2 regions of the Thioalkalivibrio thiocyanodenitrificans ARhD 1 genome follow, and region 2 is predicted to be linked to the other one. Evidence: predicted binding sites of a transcription regulator. Region 2 holds the regulator's gene; the other holds the start of a gene.
The links. The regulator FNR, encoded in region 2, switches genes on or off when oxygen is low (the NO sensors DNR and NnrR bind a similar motif). The targets are predictions, from matches to a motif close to TTGATNTANATCAA.
Positions count from the first base shown of each region.

Region 1: a site for FNR is predicted at 2,472-2,485, ahead of THITHI_RS18305 (HPP family protein). Genes of this name have one in related genera too.

Region 1 covers NZ_KB900536.1:446,592-454,010, reverse strand. Annotated here, with positions in the region: gene glgB (1,4-alpha-glucan branching protein GlgB) at 1-1,996, shown strand, start outside; tRNA gene THITHI_RS0102020 (tRNA-Ala) at 2,187-2,262, shown strand; gene THITHI_RS18305 (HPP family protein) at 2,573-3,439, shown strand; gene THITHI_RS0102010 (ABC-type transport auxiliary lipoprotein family protein) at 3,428-4,081, opposite strand; gene THITHI_RS0102005 (MlaD family protein) at 4,078-5,085, opposite strand; gene THITHI_RS0102000 (ABC transporter ATP-binding protein) at 5,120-5,929, opposite strand; gene THITHI_RS0101995 (ABC transporter permease) at 5,929-7,011, opposite strand; gene THITHI_RS0101990 (GNAT family N-acetyltransferase) at 7,193-7,419, shown strand, end outside.
Region 2 covers NZ_KB900536.1:2,538,496-2,545,914, forward strand. Annotated here, with positions in the region: gene THITHI_RS0112080 (cytochrome c biogenesis protein ResB) at 1-1,349, opposite strand, end outside; gene THITHI_RS0112085 (c-type cytochrome) at 1,551-2,168, opposite strand; gene yihA (ribosome biogenesis GTP-binding protein YihA/YsxC) at 2,417-3,013, shown strand; gene pip (prolyl aminopeptidase) at 3,465-4,415, shown strand; gene dtd (D-aminoacyl-tRNA deacylase) at 4,412-4,849, shown strand; gene fnr (fumarate/nitrate reduction transcriptional regulator Fnr) at 4,934-5,698, opposite strand; gene hisB (imidazoleglycerol-phosphate dehydratase HisB) at 5,863-6,456, shown strand; gene hisH (imidazole glycerol phosphate synthase subunit HisH) at 6,513-7,169, shown strand; gene hisA (1-(5-phosphoribosyl)-5-[(5-phosphoribosylamino)methylideneamino]imidazole-4-carboxamide isomerase) at 7,190-7,419, shown strand, end outside.

The DNA.
Region 1 (7,419 bases), 2.1 Mb from region 2:
CGACACGGACCTGTTCCAGTGGCAGGGCGACTCACTGCCCGACCGGCCCTACCGTATCCGCTGGAGTGACGGCCACGGGCACGAGCAGGTGGCCTATGACCCCTACGCCTTCGCCCCACAGACGCCCGATTTCGACGTTCACCTGTTCAATGAAGGCCGCCACTGGCATGCCTACCGCATCATGGGCGCCCACAGTCACACCGTGGACGATGTGGAGGGCGTGCGATTCGCCGTGTGGGCGCCGGGTGCGGAGCGGGTCAGCGTGGTAGGCGATTTCAACCGCTGGGACGGGCGAGTGCACCCCATGCGGGTGCGGGGCGGAAGCGGCATCTGGGAACTTTTCATCCCCGGCCTGGAGCCCGGTTGCCTCTACAAGTACGAGATCCGCAACCGGGATACGGGCGAGATCCTGATCAAGACCGACCCTTATGGGCAACAGTTCGAGCTGCGTCCGAGAACCGCCGGCGTGGTGCCCGCTCCGGACCGGTACGACTGGGGTGACAGCGACTGGCTCGCCGCGCGCCACGGGGACCAGTGGCTGCATCGCCCCATGTCCATCTACGAGGTGCACCTGGGGTCCTGGAAGCGGGGTCCCGAAGGGGAGTTTCTCGGCTATCGGGAACTGGCGCATGCACTTGTGGACTACGTGAAAGCAATGGGGTTCACCCACATCGAACTGCTGCCCATCACCGAGCATCCCTTCGACGCCTCCTGGGGCTACCAGACCACCGGGTACTACGCCCCCACGAGCCGATTCGGGACCCCCGACGAATTCCGCTATTTCGTCGACCACTGTCACGAAAACGGCATCGGCGTGCTGCTCGACTGGGCGCCCGGCCATTTCCCCAAAGACCGCCATGCCCTGGCCCGCTTCGACGGCTCGGCCCTCTACGAGCATGAGGACCCCCGCAAGGGCGAACACCGTGAGTGGGGGACCCTGATCTTCAACTACGGCAGGAACGAGGTCCGGAACTTTCTCGTCTCCAGTGCCCTGTACTGGGTGGAGGAATTCCACATCGACGGCCTGCGGGTGGATGCGGTGGCCTCCATGCTCTACCTGGACTATTCCCGCGAAGCGGGGGAGTGGGAGCCGAACCGCTACGGGGGCAACGAGAACCTGGAGGCCATCGATTTCATCCGGGAACTGAACAACGTGGTGCAGGGACAGCATCCCGGCGCACTGATCGTCGCGGAGGAATCCACCTCATGGCCCCAGGTGACACGGCCCACCTGGCTGGGCGGCCTGGGATTCTCCATGAAGTGGAACATGGGCTGGATGCACGACACCCTGGAGTACTTCGGGAAGGATCCGATACATCGGCACTTCCATCACGACCAGCTCACCTTCGGCCTGCTGTACGCCTTCACGGAAAACTTTGTCCTGCCCTTCTCTCATGACGAGGTGGTGCACGGCAAGCGCTCCCTGCTCTACCGGATGCCGGGCGACGAATGGCAACGCTTCGCCAATCTGCGCCTCCTCTATACCTACATGTGGGCCTACCCGGGCAAGAAGCTGCTGTTCATGGGTTCCGAGTTCGGCCAGGGCGATGAATGGGATGCAGCCGGCCAGTTGGACTGGTATCTGCTGGACTTCCCGCCGCACCAGGGCATCGGAGCCCTGGTCTCGGACCTCAACCGCCTCTACCGCGAGGTCCCCGCCCTGCACCGGCTCGATTTCGACTGGCCGGGATTCGAGTGGATCGACTGTCACGACGCGGCACAATCGGTGCTGAGTTTCCTGCGCAGGGCGGACGACGATCTGGTCATCGTGGCCCTGAATTTCACCCCTGTCCCCCGCGAGGGCTATCGGATCGGCGTACCCCGGCCGGGCACCTATCGGGTGCTCCTCAATTCCGACTCCGAACACTATGGGGGCAGCAACGCGGGCAATCCCGCCGCCCACAGCGAGGACATCCCCTGGATGGGACACCCCCATTCCATCGTGCTCACCCTGCCCCCATTGGGGGGCTTGATCCTGAGCGCCGGCGAAACCTGACCCCCGGTAGGAGCCCGGTCCTCCGGGCGATGGCCATGCATTGGCATATCGCCCACGGGAGCGGGATCCTGCAACTGACCGCTCCGGTCACAATACGATACGGCGCCTCGTCGATGGCAAAGCCCGGGCGACCGCCACTCACATCCGGGCTAGCCGTGGCATGAGGGCCCTTGTACAATGCGCTGCTTATGGGGCGGTAGCTCAGTTGGGAGAGCGCAGCAATCGCACTGCTGAGGTCGTGGGTTCGACTCCCATCCGCTCCACCATATTCGCATAAAATCAGGGGCTTAAAAGCCCATTTTCGTGCTGTTTGACAGCCGGGTGCATGTAAGGCAAACCTTCCTGCCCAAACCGGCTCTCTTCCAAAAACCGTCAGGGCGCGGCAGCCAGTAGCAGGGCCGCGCCATCTCCGCCGAGTCTGCCATCGGGTGCGGGTGATCACCCGGCCATGGACGGTCGGCATGGAATCATGTACTTTATGTACATCATTGTATTCCCTGGACAAATTCCCAGGCCGCGTGTTCCAGACCACTGCCGCGGCGCGGCCGTTGATCGTCGTTGAAAGGGGTTGCGCCCATGCAATCAAACCCGTCCTTCATCCGCAGACTGCGCCTGCTGGGCTCCAGCACCAATGCCGTGGGCTGGACCGAGATCCTCGTATCCGCCCTGAGCGCCACGCTGGGGATTCTGCTGGTCTACGTGGTAAGCGTCTGGTTTCTTGAGGGTCTTGCGGTGCTTTTCGTGGCGGCGTCCATGGGATCCTCCGCAGTGCTGTTGTTTGCCGTACCTCATGGAAGCATGTCGCAACCCTGGCCCCTGTTCGGCGGACATCTGATCTCCGGCCTGACCGGCGTGACCTGCGCCGTGCTGCTTCCCCAGCCGGCGCTCGCAGCGGCTCTGGCCGTGGGGCTCTCCATCGGGATGATGCAACTCTTCCGTTGCGTCCATGCGCCCGGCGGGGCGACAGCGCTCGCCGCGGCCCTGGGCGGCAGCACCGTCTACGGTATGGGCTACCTCTTCGTGGTGGCGCCGATCATGTTCAACGTACTGATCCTGTTCACGGCCGCGGTGGCGGCCAACTACCCCTTCCGGTGGCGCCGCTATCCGGTCGCACTGCTCTACCCCCATCACGAGGGCGAACCGCCGCAGACAGCACCACGCGAGGAGGACCTCTCCTGGGCCATCGAGCAGATGAACGTCATTGTCGACGTGACTGCGGAGGAACTCCACGAGATCGCGGAACGAGCCCTGGCCCACGCCCGGGAAGGTCAGTCAGAAAGCGTCACGCTGCGCCTGGGTCCGCGCCTGGTACGTGCCCACCGTCCGGGGGAGGCTCTGTCCGGTCCGGTGGCCGATGCCGGGCCCGAGGATGAGTCCCCGGTGGTGAGCCTGAAGCTCGTCCCGCAGGATGCACCTTCCGAGCCCGACGACTCACGGTCCTGAGGCCGGCTGCCCGCCAACCGCCCGGGCGACCTCGACTTCCAGCTCAGCCAGCGCCCGCGAGAAGGCCCGCGACATGGCCGTCACCCTGTCCTGTGCCGCCGCCGATGCCGCCCGCTCGCCGGCCTCGACGCGCGTGCTCAGCCGAACGTCCCGTTCCGGCCGCAATCCGGCGGACAGATGGGCACGGACGGTCAGGTGTGCCACCGGCTCACCGGGATCCCGCAGGTCCCAGTACAGGCGCGTCACCGACAGGTCGAGCCGGTAATCCGCGGCACCCGACAGCGCGGGAGGCACGACTTCCCGGAACACCCCGCTCTCCTGGAACCACTCCGTGACCACCCTCGACACCTGGTCCCGGGGACTGGTCAGCCAGAGATGATAGAAATCGCTCTCGTAACGCTGCGCCTCCACTTGGTAGACAAAGGCACGGCTTTCGAACTCGGGGGCGACCCGCACGGGTCCAAGTACCAGTCTGGACCCGTCCGGACCATGCGCCGTGGCTGCGGTACGCTGTACATCCAGGATAAAGTGCTGCTTCTCCGGCACGGGGCGCTGCAGATTCACGGCAATGGAACAGGCGCTCATGGAAAGGACCGTCAGCACGAACCCCATGTTCCGGAACCAGGACTGCACCCTGGTCATCGGGCCGTATCCTCTCGGCGCACCGGCGGGCTGCCCAGCAGAATCCCGGGATACATGGCCGCCTCCTCACTCAGGTCCCGCAACCGTTCGGACATGACCCGCAGGTTGTCCAGGATAATGACCAGATCGTGCTCGTGACCCAGCATGGTCCCCTCCAGTCCGGTGGCCGTACGTTCGATACTCTCCATGGCCCGTTCCAGAGCATTCATGCTTTCGTCGAATCGCGGACTCTCGGAGAGCGCGCGCAGGTTTGCCGCCGCCACACCCAGATCCCTTGGCACATCGGCCAACAGGGGCGACGACAAGAGATCGTCGAGGCGGCGGACGGCGGCCCGGGAACCGGTCAGCACGGCGATCAGCTCCTCGTTGATGCGCGAGACCTCCAGGGCACCAATGGCCGTTTCCAAACTGCCGAGCACCCGGTTCAGATTATCCACCACCCCCTCCACGTCCAGTTGATCCAGGCGCCGGCCGATACGATCGGCGTACTCGATGAACTGGGTCACGGTACCCGGCGCGGACGGCACATAGATGTTCTCCGGCACCCAGTCGATGGTGACCGGAATCTGCATCGCCGGATCCATGAAATCCAACTCCAGGAAATTGATCCCCGTCACGCCCTGCGGGGTCATGCGCACGCGCAGGCCCCGGTCGACCATGGTCTGAACCATCTCCGGCGTGGGCAGCCGCCCGCTCGCGCCGATCCGGTCCGCCCGGATCACGGCCTCGACCATCACGTACTGGTATCGCTCGGTGACAGGCAGATCCTGCTGATAGTATCCGTGGGTAAAACCGATCCGGCTGACCTCGCCGATGGTCACGCCGCGCAGCTTGACCGGGGCACCCACATCGAGGCCCTGGACGGACCCGTCGAAGTAGGTCTCCATGATCACACTGGGGCGGAAGAGGTTGCCGATCCCGAGCAGCAGCAGGACCAGGATGCCGGTGCCCAGGGCGATCACGATGAACAACCCCAGACGGAAATAACCGGCCCGGGTCTTCATGCGGACTGCCCCTTAACGAACCGGTACAGACGCTTCATGCCGCCTCCGATGCCTGGCGGTGGAAGAAGCGCCGGACCCTGGGATGGCGGGCATGCTCACGCAGCCAGCCGGGTTCCCCCTTGGCGATGATGCCCCGGCTTTCCGGATCCAGCATGATCACCCGATCCGCGATGATGTGGACGCTGGCCATCTCGTGGCTGACCACCACGAAGGTCATGCCCAGGATCGAAGACAGCCGCAGGATCAGCTGATCCAGATCGGCGGATGTGACCGGATCCAGTCCCGCGGACGGCTCGTCGAGAAACAGCACCATGGGGTCCAGGGCCATGGCCCTGGCGATGGCGGCCCGTTTCTGCATGCCGCCGGACAACTCCGAAGGCAGATGATTCTCGAAGCCCGAAAGACCCACCAGACGCAGCTTCATGCGCGCCACCAGTTCCCGGGCATCGTGGTCGAGCCGCGTGTGCGCCTCCAGAGGCAGACAGATGTTTTCCAGCAGGGACATGGAGCCGAACAGGGCGCCCGATTGATAGGCCACCCCGAGCTTGCGCAACAGGGCCATGCGCACCTCACCATGGGCGGCCGCCATGTCCTGTCCGTCGATGATGATCCGCCCGGACATGGGCTCATACAGGCCGATCATGTGCTTGAGAAGCGTACTCTTGCCGCTGCCGGAACCGCCCAGTATCACGAACACCTCGCCGCGCCTGACACCGAAACTCAGATGCTCCAGCAGGGGAACGCCGTCGAACCCTATGGTCAGATCCTGTACGCGGATGATGTCGTCCGACGTCTCCCCGTCCGAACCCTCCGGCGCCTGTATGTCAGCCAAGGACGCAGTCATCAGATCCCCAGGTGGAAGTACATCACCGCGAACAGGCCGTCCGCCATGACGATAAGGATGATAGCACTCACCACGGCCCGGGTTGTGGAGATCCCCACCGCGGCGGCACCGCTGCGCGTCTCCAGTCCGCGCAGACAACCGACGCCCGCCACCAGCAATCCGAACACCGTGGCCTTGAAAAGCCCGCCCAGGAAATCACCCAGCGAAACCGCGCTGGTCACCTGATTGAAATACGTTACCAGCGGGATGTCGAAGGTCAGCATCACGACCGCGCCGCCCACGAGTCCCACAAGATCCGCCACGATGGTCAGCAGGGGCATGACCGCGACGGCGGCCAGTACCCGGGTGACCACCAGGAAACGTACCGGATCCAATCCCATGGTGGTCAACGCGTTGATCTCCTCGTTGACCTTCATGGTACCGATCTCCGCGGCGAATGCGGCGCCGGAGCGGCCGGCCAGGATGATCGCGGTCATGAGCGGCCCAAGCTCGCGAAACAGCGACAGGGCCACCAGATTGGCCACGAAGATCTCGGCGCCGAACTGGCGCATCGCCACCGCCGACTGATAGGCCAGGATCACCCCCATGAGGAAAGCGATGAGCATGACGATGGGCAGCGCATTGGCACCCGCTTCCTGGGCGATATCCAGGGCATCGCGCCAGCGAACCTGCCTGGGATGACGCGCCGCATGGAACAGCGCGGTGGTGGCCTCGCCGATGAAGGTCACCTGCTGGTAGAGGTGAAGGCCCAGTTCATAGAGACCATTGGCCAGAAGCCGGCGCAGCCCCGGGCGTACGGGGCGCGATGCCTCGAGCCTGTCGGCAAAATCCCCGGCCTGAAACGGCGCAAGCATGCGTTGCACGGCCTCCGGCGTTTCGCCCAGACTCACGCCGGCCTCGGGCAACCGCGGCTGACGCAACAGATCCATCAGCAGCGCGACACCGGCGCCGTCACAGTACTCCACGGCGCCCGTATCGATGCACACCGGGCGCCCGGCGTGCGCACCCAGACCGTTGAGCGCTTCGTTCCAGATATCGGACACGGTGTGGGCATCCAGCCGCCCGCCCAGGCGCAGCGTCATCCCGGCACCGGATTCTTCCCACGAAAGTCGGGCGTGCGAGGTGACCAAGCGTCGTGCCCTCCGGCAATGGTCGCGGACACAGGCGCGTGCCCCGTGAAATCACGTGTGACGTTGAAACCTCCCGGCAAACTTGCCACACTTGGCCCCGCTTTTCATCCCGCGCGCATCCTCCCCGACACCCATGAGCCGGACACTCTCCGTCAAGCGATTCACCGGAGCACAGGTATCCGGGTACCTGCCGGAGCTGGCCCGCCTGCGCATCACCGTGTTTCGTGAATTCCCCTACCTCTACGATGGCGACGCCGCCTATGAGGAACGCTACCTGAGAACCTACACTGACTCGGCCGACAGTGTCATGGTGCTGGTATTCGACGGAGCGCGCATCGTCGGCGCCTCCACGGGTCTGCC
Region 2 (7,419 bases):
AAGCGTTCGATGCCGCCGTCGGGGGCTGCGGGAATGTGCAGGAACCGGAACTCCCGGGTCGCGTCCTCGCGCATGCCACTCAGGTAGAACAGGCGGCCCTCTTCCTCCACGGGTGTCAGGTAGTTCTCGAACTCCCGGGATTCGCCGGTCTGGCTGCGCAGGCGCAGATGGACGCTGGGGCCGAACTGGCGCGTGACCACCTCGCCGTCATCTTCGATGAAGCGGCGCGTGTTGTGCATCTCCAGATTCATGATCTCCAGCCGCCACTGGCCGCTGTCCGCCACTTCCATGGGATAACTCTCGAACACCTTGCCCTCGAACGGCACCGGTTCGATCCCCCGGGGTCCGAAGGGCCAGATGTTGAAGCTCAGCTCGGAGCCTCCGTCGCCGAAGCTGGCCTGGTAGATGGCATGACCCTTGTAGATCAACGGGTGATTGACCCGGATGGTGTGTTCCAGCGGCTCGGGCAGGTCGTCGTCGTAGATGACCAGGTCGCTCTCGAAGGTGCGCGGTGTGCCGGTGGAGAAATGCTCCACGCGGAACTCCCTGACCTCGATGCGGAACGGCAGTTCCTGAACCACGTAGCCGTCGCGCACGGTGATGAAGATGATGCCCGCGCTCTGTCCTTCGGCCAGTTCCACGCCGCCCCGGAAGGAAGGGTTGTTCGGCCCGAGGCGGCTGATCGCCGGCACCCGGGAGGCCGGGAGGTCGCGGGTTTCCACCACCAGGCGGCCGGTGAGTTCGGCCAGTTTCAGGGGCATCCGTCCGTCGAGCACGGCGCCCACGCAGATCACCACGATGGCCACGTGGGTGAACAGATACCCCATGCGGTTGGCGGCCCCCTTCATGGCGGACAGGATCTGATGGTCGCCGTGATCCTTGACCCGGACCCGGTAACCCCGGCTGGTGAGCGCGCGCCGGGCCCGGTCCAGCACGGCATCGGGAGGCGTTTCCAGGTCGGCGCTGACGCTGTGGCGGATGCTGCGCAGCGACTTTTCCTTGACCGCCACCCGGAACTGCCGCATGTCGCGGATCATGGTCGGGGTATGCCGATACACGCACACGCTGGTGGAGACCACCAGGAAGGCCACGATGGCCAGAAACCAGCCGGCGGAGTACACGTCGTAAAGACCCATGCCGGCGAAGATCTCGTGCCAGAACGGCCCGAAATTGAGCAGGTACTCCTGGTAGGGGCGATGCTGCTCCAGCACCGTGCCGATGATCGAGGCAATGCCGACCGCCACCAGCAGCGTGATGGCCAGGTTCATGGAACCCAGAAACTCCAGCACGATGGCCGCGGTGGTCCGCCCCCTTCGCCGGGGTCGGGTGTCAACGGTGGTACTGCTCATTGTCTGTTTTCGCGTGTCTCTTCAACCGATAGGGGCGACCACCGTTGGCGGGCGGCCTGCGCCCGCGGGAACCCCGGCGCCAATGGATTGGACTGCATTCCGGTCACAAGTTCACCCCCATGGCCGGGGGCCGGATCCGCAGAGACAACAAAGGGTGGCCGCAAGGCCACCCTCGTCGCATACCCGCCGGATCCGGAAGGCTCAGTCGCGCCGGAGACCCGCCATGAACTCGGAGACGGCCTGGATCTCCTCGTCGGTCATGCGCCGGGCGATGTTGCGCATCATGCGACCGGCATCGTTGGCACGCGAGCTGTCCCGGAACTGACGCAGCTGGTTGGCGTTGTACTGGGCATGCTGGCCAGCCACCCTGGGGAACATGGCGGCCGGGTTGCCGTCGCCCGCCGGCCCGTGGCAGGCGATGCAGGCCGCCACGCCGGTGGCCGCATTGCCGCCGCGATAGAGGGCGCCGCCGAGGTCCACCATGGCTTCGTCCGCGGTGCCGGCACTGGCGGTCTGGGAGGCAAAGTAGGCCGCCAGATCGCGCATGTCCTGCTCGCTCAGGTTTGCCACCTGGCCCGCCATCAGCGGATCCTGCCGGCGACCTTGCTTGTAATCCGACAGCTGCTTGTACAGGTAGGCCTCCCCCTGGCCGGCCAGCTTCGGCCACTCGGGGTTGACGCTGTTGCCGTCCGCGCCATGGCAGGCGGCGCAGGCGCCGGACAGTTCCTGGCCGCGGTTCGGATCACCGGCATCCGCCAGCAGGGGGGCGGACATGGACAGTCCGAGGGCGGCAAGCGCAATCAGGGCATACGTCTTCATCGTGGATTTACTCCTGAACACCATCAAAACAGGGAAGGATCGACCCGGCCGGCCTGCCGGATCCGGGCGAACCCGGCAGGCCGCTCACGCGCGCCGGATCAGTCTCGGTTCGGCTGGCTGAAAACCCCGGCGGCATCCATGACCATTGACCGGGGCCTTGTGGTTGTCGAAAAATGGCGCACTGTATATCACAAATCACCCGTACCCGCAAAAGCACGAGGGGCGCTGCCCCGGGTCTGGAGCAGCCCTTGAATCCCTTCTACCGACAGGCCCGGTATCTCATCAGCGCCTCGCGCATCCAGGGGCTTCCGCCCGACGAGGGTCGGGAGGTGGCCTTCGCCGGCCGGTCCAATGCCGGCAAGTCCAGCGCCATCAACGTGTTATGCGACCAGAAGGCGCTCGCCCGCACCAGCAAGACGCCCGGCCGAACGCAGATGATCAACTTTTTTGCCCTGGACGACCGGCGCCGTCTGGTGGATCTGCCGGGCTACGGTTACGCGAAGGTGCCGGCCGCCATGCGCGCGGCCTGGCAGCGGCTCATGTCGCGCTATCTGGGTGAGCGGCAAAGCCTGGCGGGGCTGGTGGTGGTGATGGATATCCGTCGTCCGCTGACGGCACAGGACTGGGAGATGCTCGGCTGGGCTGCCGAGCGGCATCTGCCCGTGCATGTTCTGCTGACCAAGGCCGACAAACTGCGCCGGGGTCCGGCCATGGATACCGCCCGGGCAGTGGCCGACGCCCTGGGCGAGGCCGGTATCGAGGCGACCGTCCAGCCATTCTCCGCCCTCAGGCGCGAGGGGGTGGACGATGCCCACGGCATCCTCGATGCATGGCTGGGAATCTGACGGGCAAAAAAAACCCCGGCACCTTCCTGGCGCCGGGGCCAGGCCATCCTGGCCCATTGGTGATATGAAGCTCCCTGGTGACGTCCTGCCACGACCGGACGCCGGCGTCCTGCCGATGACTGTCCGGGTCTCCTGGACCCTCCCTCCGTGGCTTCCATGAAGATGATCCGCCATCCGCCATACCCGCGAAAGCCGGAGAAACCGGGTAATTGTGAGGTTGGTCCACATTTGGTTGTAGGATTCCGCCTACGCTCGCGCCGGGGTGAGCCCGGATCGGCTCCTGTCCGGCCACCGCTTGCCACGGGGCGTGGCGGCGCAGCCCGTCGGGTGGTCGGCGTCACGGGGTGGTGAGATGTAGGGGTTCGAGAGGCTATGATGGAGATCCCTTGCCGGTTCGAAGGCGAAACTCTGCCTTCGGGCGGGACGATCATCCCTGTTGCCGGAATCAGCCATGAAGAGCCTCTATCCGCCCATCGAACCGCACCGCGTCGAAACCCTGGCGGTGGATGACATCCACCGCTTGCATCTGGAGACCTGCGGCAACGCCGGCGGCCTCCCCGTGGTGTTCCTCCATGGCGGTCCCGGGTCCGGGTGCGAGCCCTGGCACCGGCGTTTCTTCGATCCCGCCCGCTACCGGATCGTGCTGTTCGACCAGCGGGGATGCGGGCACTCCCGGCCGCATGCGGCGCTCGAGGGCAACACCACGGCGCACCTGGTGGCGGACATGGAGTGCATCCGGGAGCACCTGGGCATCGATCGCTGGGTGGTCTTCGGGGGTTCCTGGGGTTCCACCCTGGCGCTGGCCTATGCAGAGGCCCATCCCGAGCGGGTGCTGGGGCTGGTGCTGCGGGGCATCTTCCTGTGCCGCCCCCGGGACATCCGCTGGTTCTACCAGGACGGTGCCGGCCGGCTGTTTCCGGACTACTGGGACGACTACCTGGCGCCCATTCCCGAGGCGGAGCGCGATGACATGGTCGCCGCCTACTACCGGCGCCTGACGGGGCAGGACGAGGTGGCCCGGATGGCGGCGGCCAAGGCGTGGTCGGAGTGGGAGGGTCGCACGGCCACCCTGCTGCCCAACCCGTCGGTGGTTGCCCATTTCCAGGATCCCCACGTGGCGCTCAGCCTGGCCCGGATCGAGTGTCACTACTTCATGAACGATGCCTTCCTGGAACCGGATCAACTGTTGCGCGACGCCCATCGCCTGGCGGATATCCCCGGCACCATCGTGCATGGCCGCTACGACGTGGTGTGTCCCCTGGATCAGGCCCACGCCCTGCATCGGGTCTGGCCCCGGGCCGGGTTCGAGATCATCGCCGATGCCGGACATTCCGCCGGCGAGCCGGGGATCGTGGACGCCCTGATCCGGGCCACCGATGCATTGGCGGAGCGCCTGGCTTGATCGGCCTGTTGCAGCGGGTGACCGGGGCGTCGGTGCGGGTGGAAGGCGAAACGGTGGGCGAGATCGGTCCGGGTGTGCTGGCACTGGTGGGGGTGCGGCGGGGCGATACCGGGGCGCGGGCGGAGCGCCTGCTGGAACGGATCCTGGGTTACCGGATGTTCGAGGATGGGGCCGGGCGCATGAACCTCAGCCTGCGCGACGTCGGAGGCGGCCTGCTGCTGGTGCCCCAGTTCACCCTGGCCGCCGACACCCGCAAAGGCATGCGGGCCAGTTTCACGCCCGCCGCAGACCCGGACACCGGGCGCATGCTCTTCGAGGCGCTGGTGGCGCGGGCCCGCGAGGTGTATCCCGGGGTGGCCGCCGGGCGCTTTGGCGCGCACATGCAGGTGAGTCTCGTGAACGACGGCCCGGTCACGTTCTGGATCGAGGGGTGAGGAAGGCGATTCAAGATTTAAAATTCAAAGTTCAAAAGGAAGGGCCTCCCTCTTGAATCTTGAATTTTGAACTTTGAATCGCCTTTATCCGCGATGCTTGTCCGAGTGGGGTTCGTCCACGCTCTGGGCGCCGGCCACCTGGTGCATGCGGTCCATGTCCAGGATCTCCACCAGCTTGCGGTCCACGGACAGCAGGCCGCTCTCCTGGAACCGGGTGAACAGCCGGCTGACCGTCTCCACCGCCAGACCCAGGTAGTTGGCGATGTCGTTGCGTGACATGGTCAGGTTGAACTCCTGGCGGGAGAAACCCCGTTCCCCGAAGCGGCTGGACAGGCTCAACAGGAAGGCGGCCAGCCGCGCGTCGGAGGATTTCTTGGCCAGAAGGGTCATCAGGTGCTCGTCGGTCTGGATCTCCCGACTCATGATGCGAAACAGCTGCCGCTGGAGACCAGGCACCCTGCCGGAGAGCTCCTCCAGGCGGTCGAAGGGGATCTCGCACACGGAAGTGGTCTCCAGCGCGCGCGCGGCGCACGGGTGTGTCCCCTCGCTGATGGCGTCCAGGCCCAGGAGTTCTCCGGGCAGGTGAAAGCCGGTGACCTGCTCCTGGCCGTCGTCGCTCAGGGCCGAGGTCTTGACCGAGCCTGAGCGCACCGCATAGAGCGCCTCCATGCGGTCGCCGGGACGGTACAGGTAGTCGCCCCGGTGCAGGGGCCGGCGCCGGTTGATGATCTTCTCCAGGGACTCGAGCTCCTCATTGGTGATACCCATGGGAATGCACAGGTCGTGGAGGCTGCAAGCGCTGCAGGCCTGCTTGAGTCCGTGAAGGTCGACGATATTCGAGGATGGCATTCGCTCGGTTCCCGTGGCTTGGGGCGGCGCAACGGCAGCCGCATACTCAAGATACCCGAGCCTTGACATCCCCACAACCTGTCCCGGAGTGATAGGGCGTGTAAGCACAGGCGCCTGTGCTATGATGACAACCCGTTACAATCCTGCGGATTTCCTGCATCACCATGTCCAAGCGAATCGCCGAGGTCTCCCGCGATACCCTGGAAACCCGGATCCGGGCCCGGGTCAATCTGGATGGCCAGGGCCGGGGCCAGTTCAGCACGGGCGTACCCTTCCTGGAGCACATGCTGGACCAGGTGGCCCGGCACGGGGTCATGGACCTCGAGATCGACGCCGAAGGGGACCTGCACATCGATGCCCACCACACGGTGGAGGACATCGGAATCACCCTGGGTCAGGCCATGGCGAAGGCGCTGGGCGACAGGAAGGGCATCCGCCGCTACGGGCACGCCTACGTGCCCCTGGACGAGGCGCTGTCCCGCGTGGTGGTGGATTTCTCCGGCCGTCCCGGCCTGGAATACCACGTGGATTATCCCCGGGCGCGCATCGGCGAGTTCGATGTGGACCTGTTCGGCGAGTTCTTCCAGGGCTTCGTCAATCATGCTGCCGTGACGCTGCATATCGACAATCTGCGCGGGCAGAACGCCCATCATGTGGCGGAGACCGTCTTCAAGGCCTTCGGCCGGGCGCTGCGCATGGCGGCGGAAGCGGACCCGCGTATCCCGGGGGCCACGCCCTCCACCAAGGGCAGCCTCTGAGAGGGCCCGCACGGACTCATCCATCCAGTCATCGCAGATTCCCGGATCCTCGCAGAATGAACACCGTGGCAGTGGTCGATTACGGCATGGGCAACGTGCGCTCCGTGGTCAAGGCGCTGGAGCACGTGGCGCCGGCAGGTACCCGCGTATCGCTGACCGACAGCCCCGAGGTGATTCTGGATGCCGAACGGGTGGTCTTTCCGGGCCAGGGGGCCGCACGGGACTGCATGGCCGCGTTGACCGCCCGGGGGCTCGACGAGGCGCTGCGCCGCACCGCCGCTGATCGCCCCTTTCTCGGCGTCTGCATGGGCATGCAGGTGCTGGTGGACTATAGTGAGGAGAATGGTGGCACCCGGTGTCTGGGCGTGCTCCCGGGCCAGGTGCGATTTTTCGGAGAGGATCTGCAGGAGGCCGGGGGTGGCCCCCGGCTGAAGATTCCCCACATGGGCTGGAACCAGGTGCATCAGATCATGGAACATCCCCTGTGGCGCGATATCGCCCAGGACAGCCGCTTCTATTTCGTGCACAGCTATCATCTGCAGGCCGGCGATCCAGCCCTGGTGGCGGCCACCACCGAGTATGGCATTCGTTTTACGTCGGCCATCGCAAGGGACAACATCTTCGCCATTCAGTGCCATCCCGAGAAGAGTGCGGCCCCGGGGCTCACCCTGCTCAGGAATTTCATGCGCTGGGATGGCAAGGGGTCATCATGACTTTCGTGGGAGAAACAGGCATGTTGGTGATACCGGCCATTGACCTCAAGGACGGCAAGTGCGTGCGTCTGCGTCAGGGCAAGATGGATGATGCGACCGTTTTTTCCGACGACCCGGTGGAAGTGGCCGGTCGCTGGCTGGATGCCGGGGCCCGGCGTCTGCACGTGGTGGATCTGGACGGTGCCGTCTCCGGTGAACCGCGTAACGCCGGCATCATCAGCGAGATTGTGGCGAAATACCCGGATCTGCC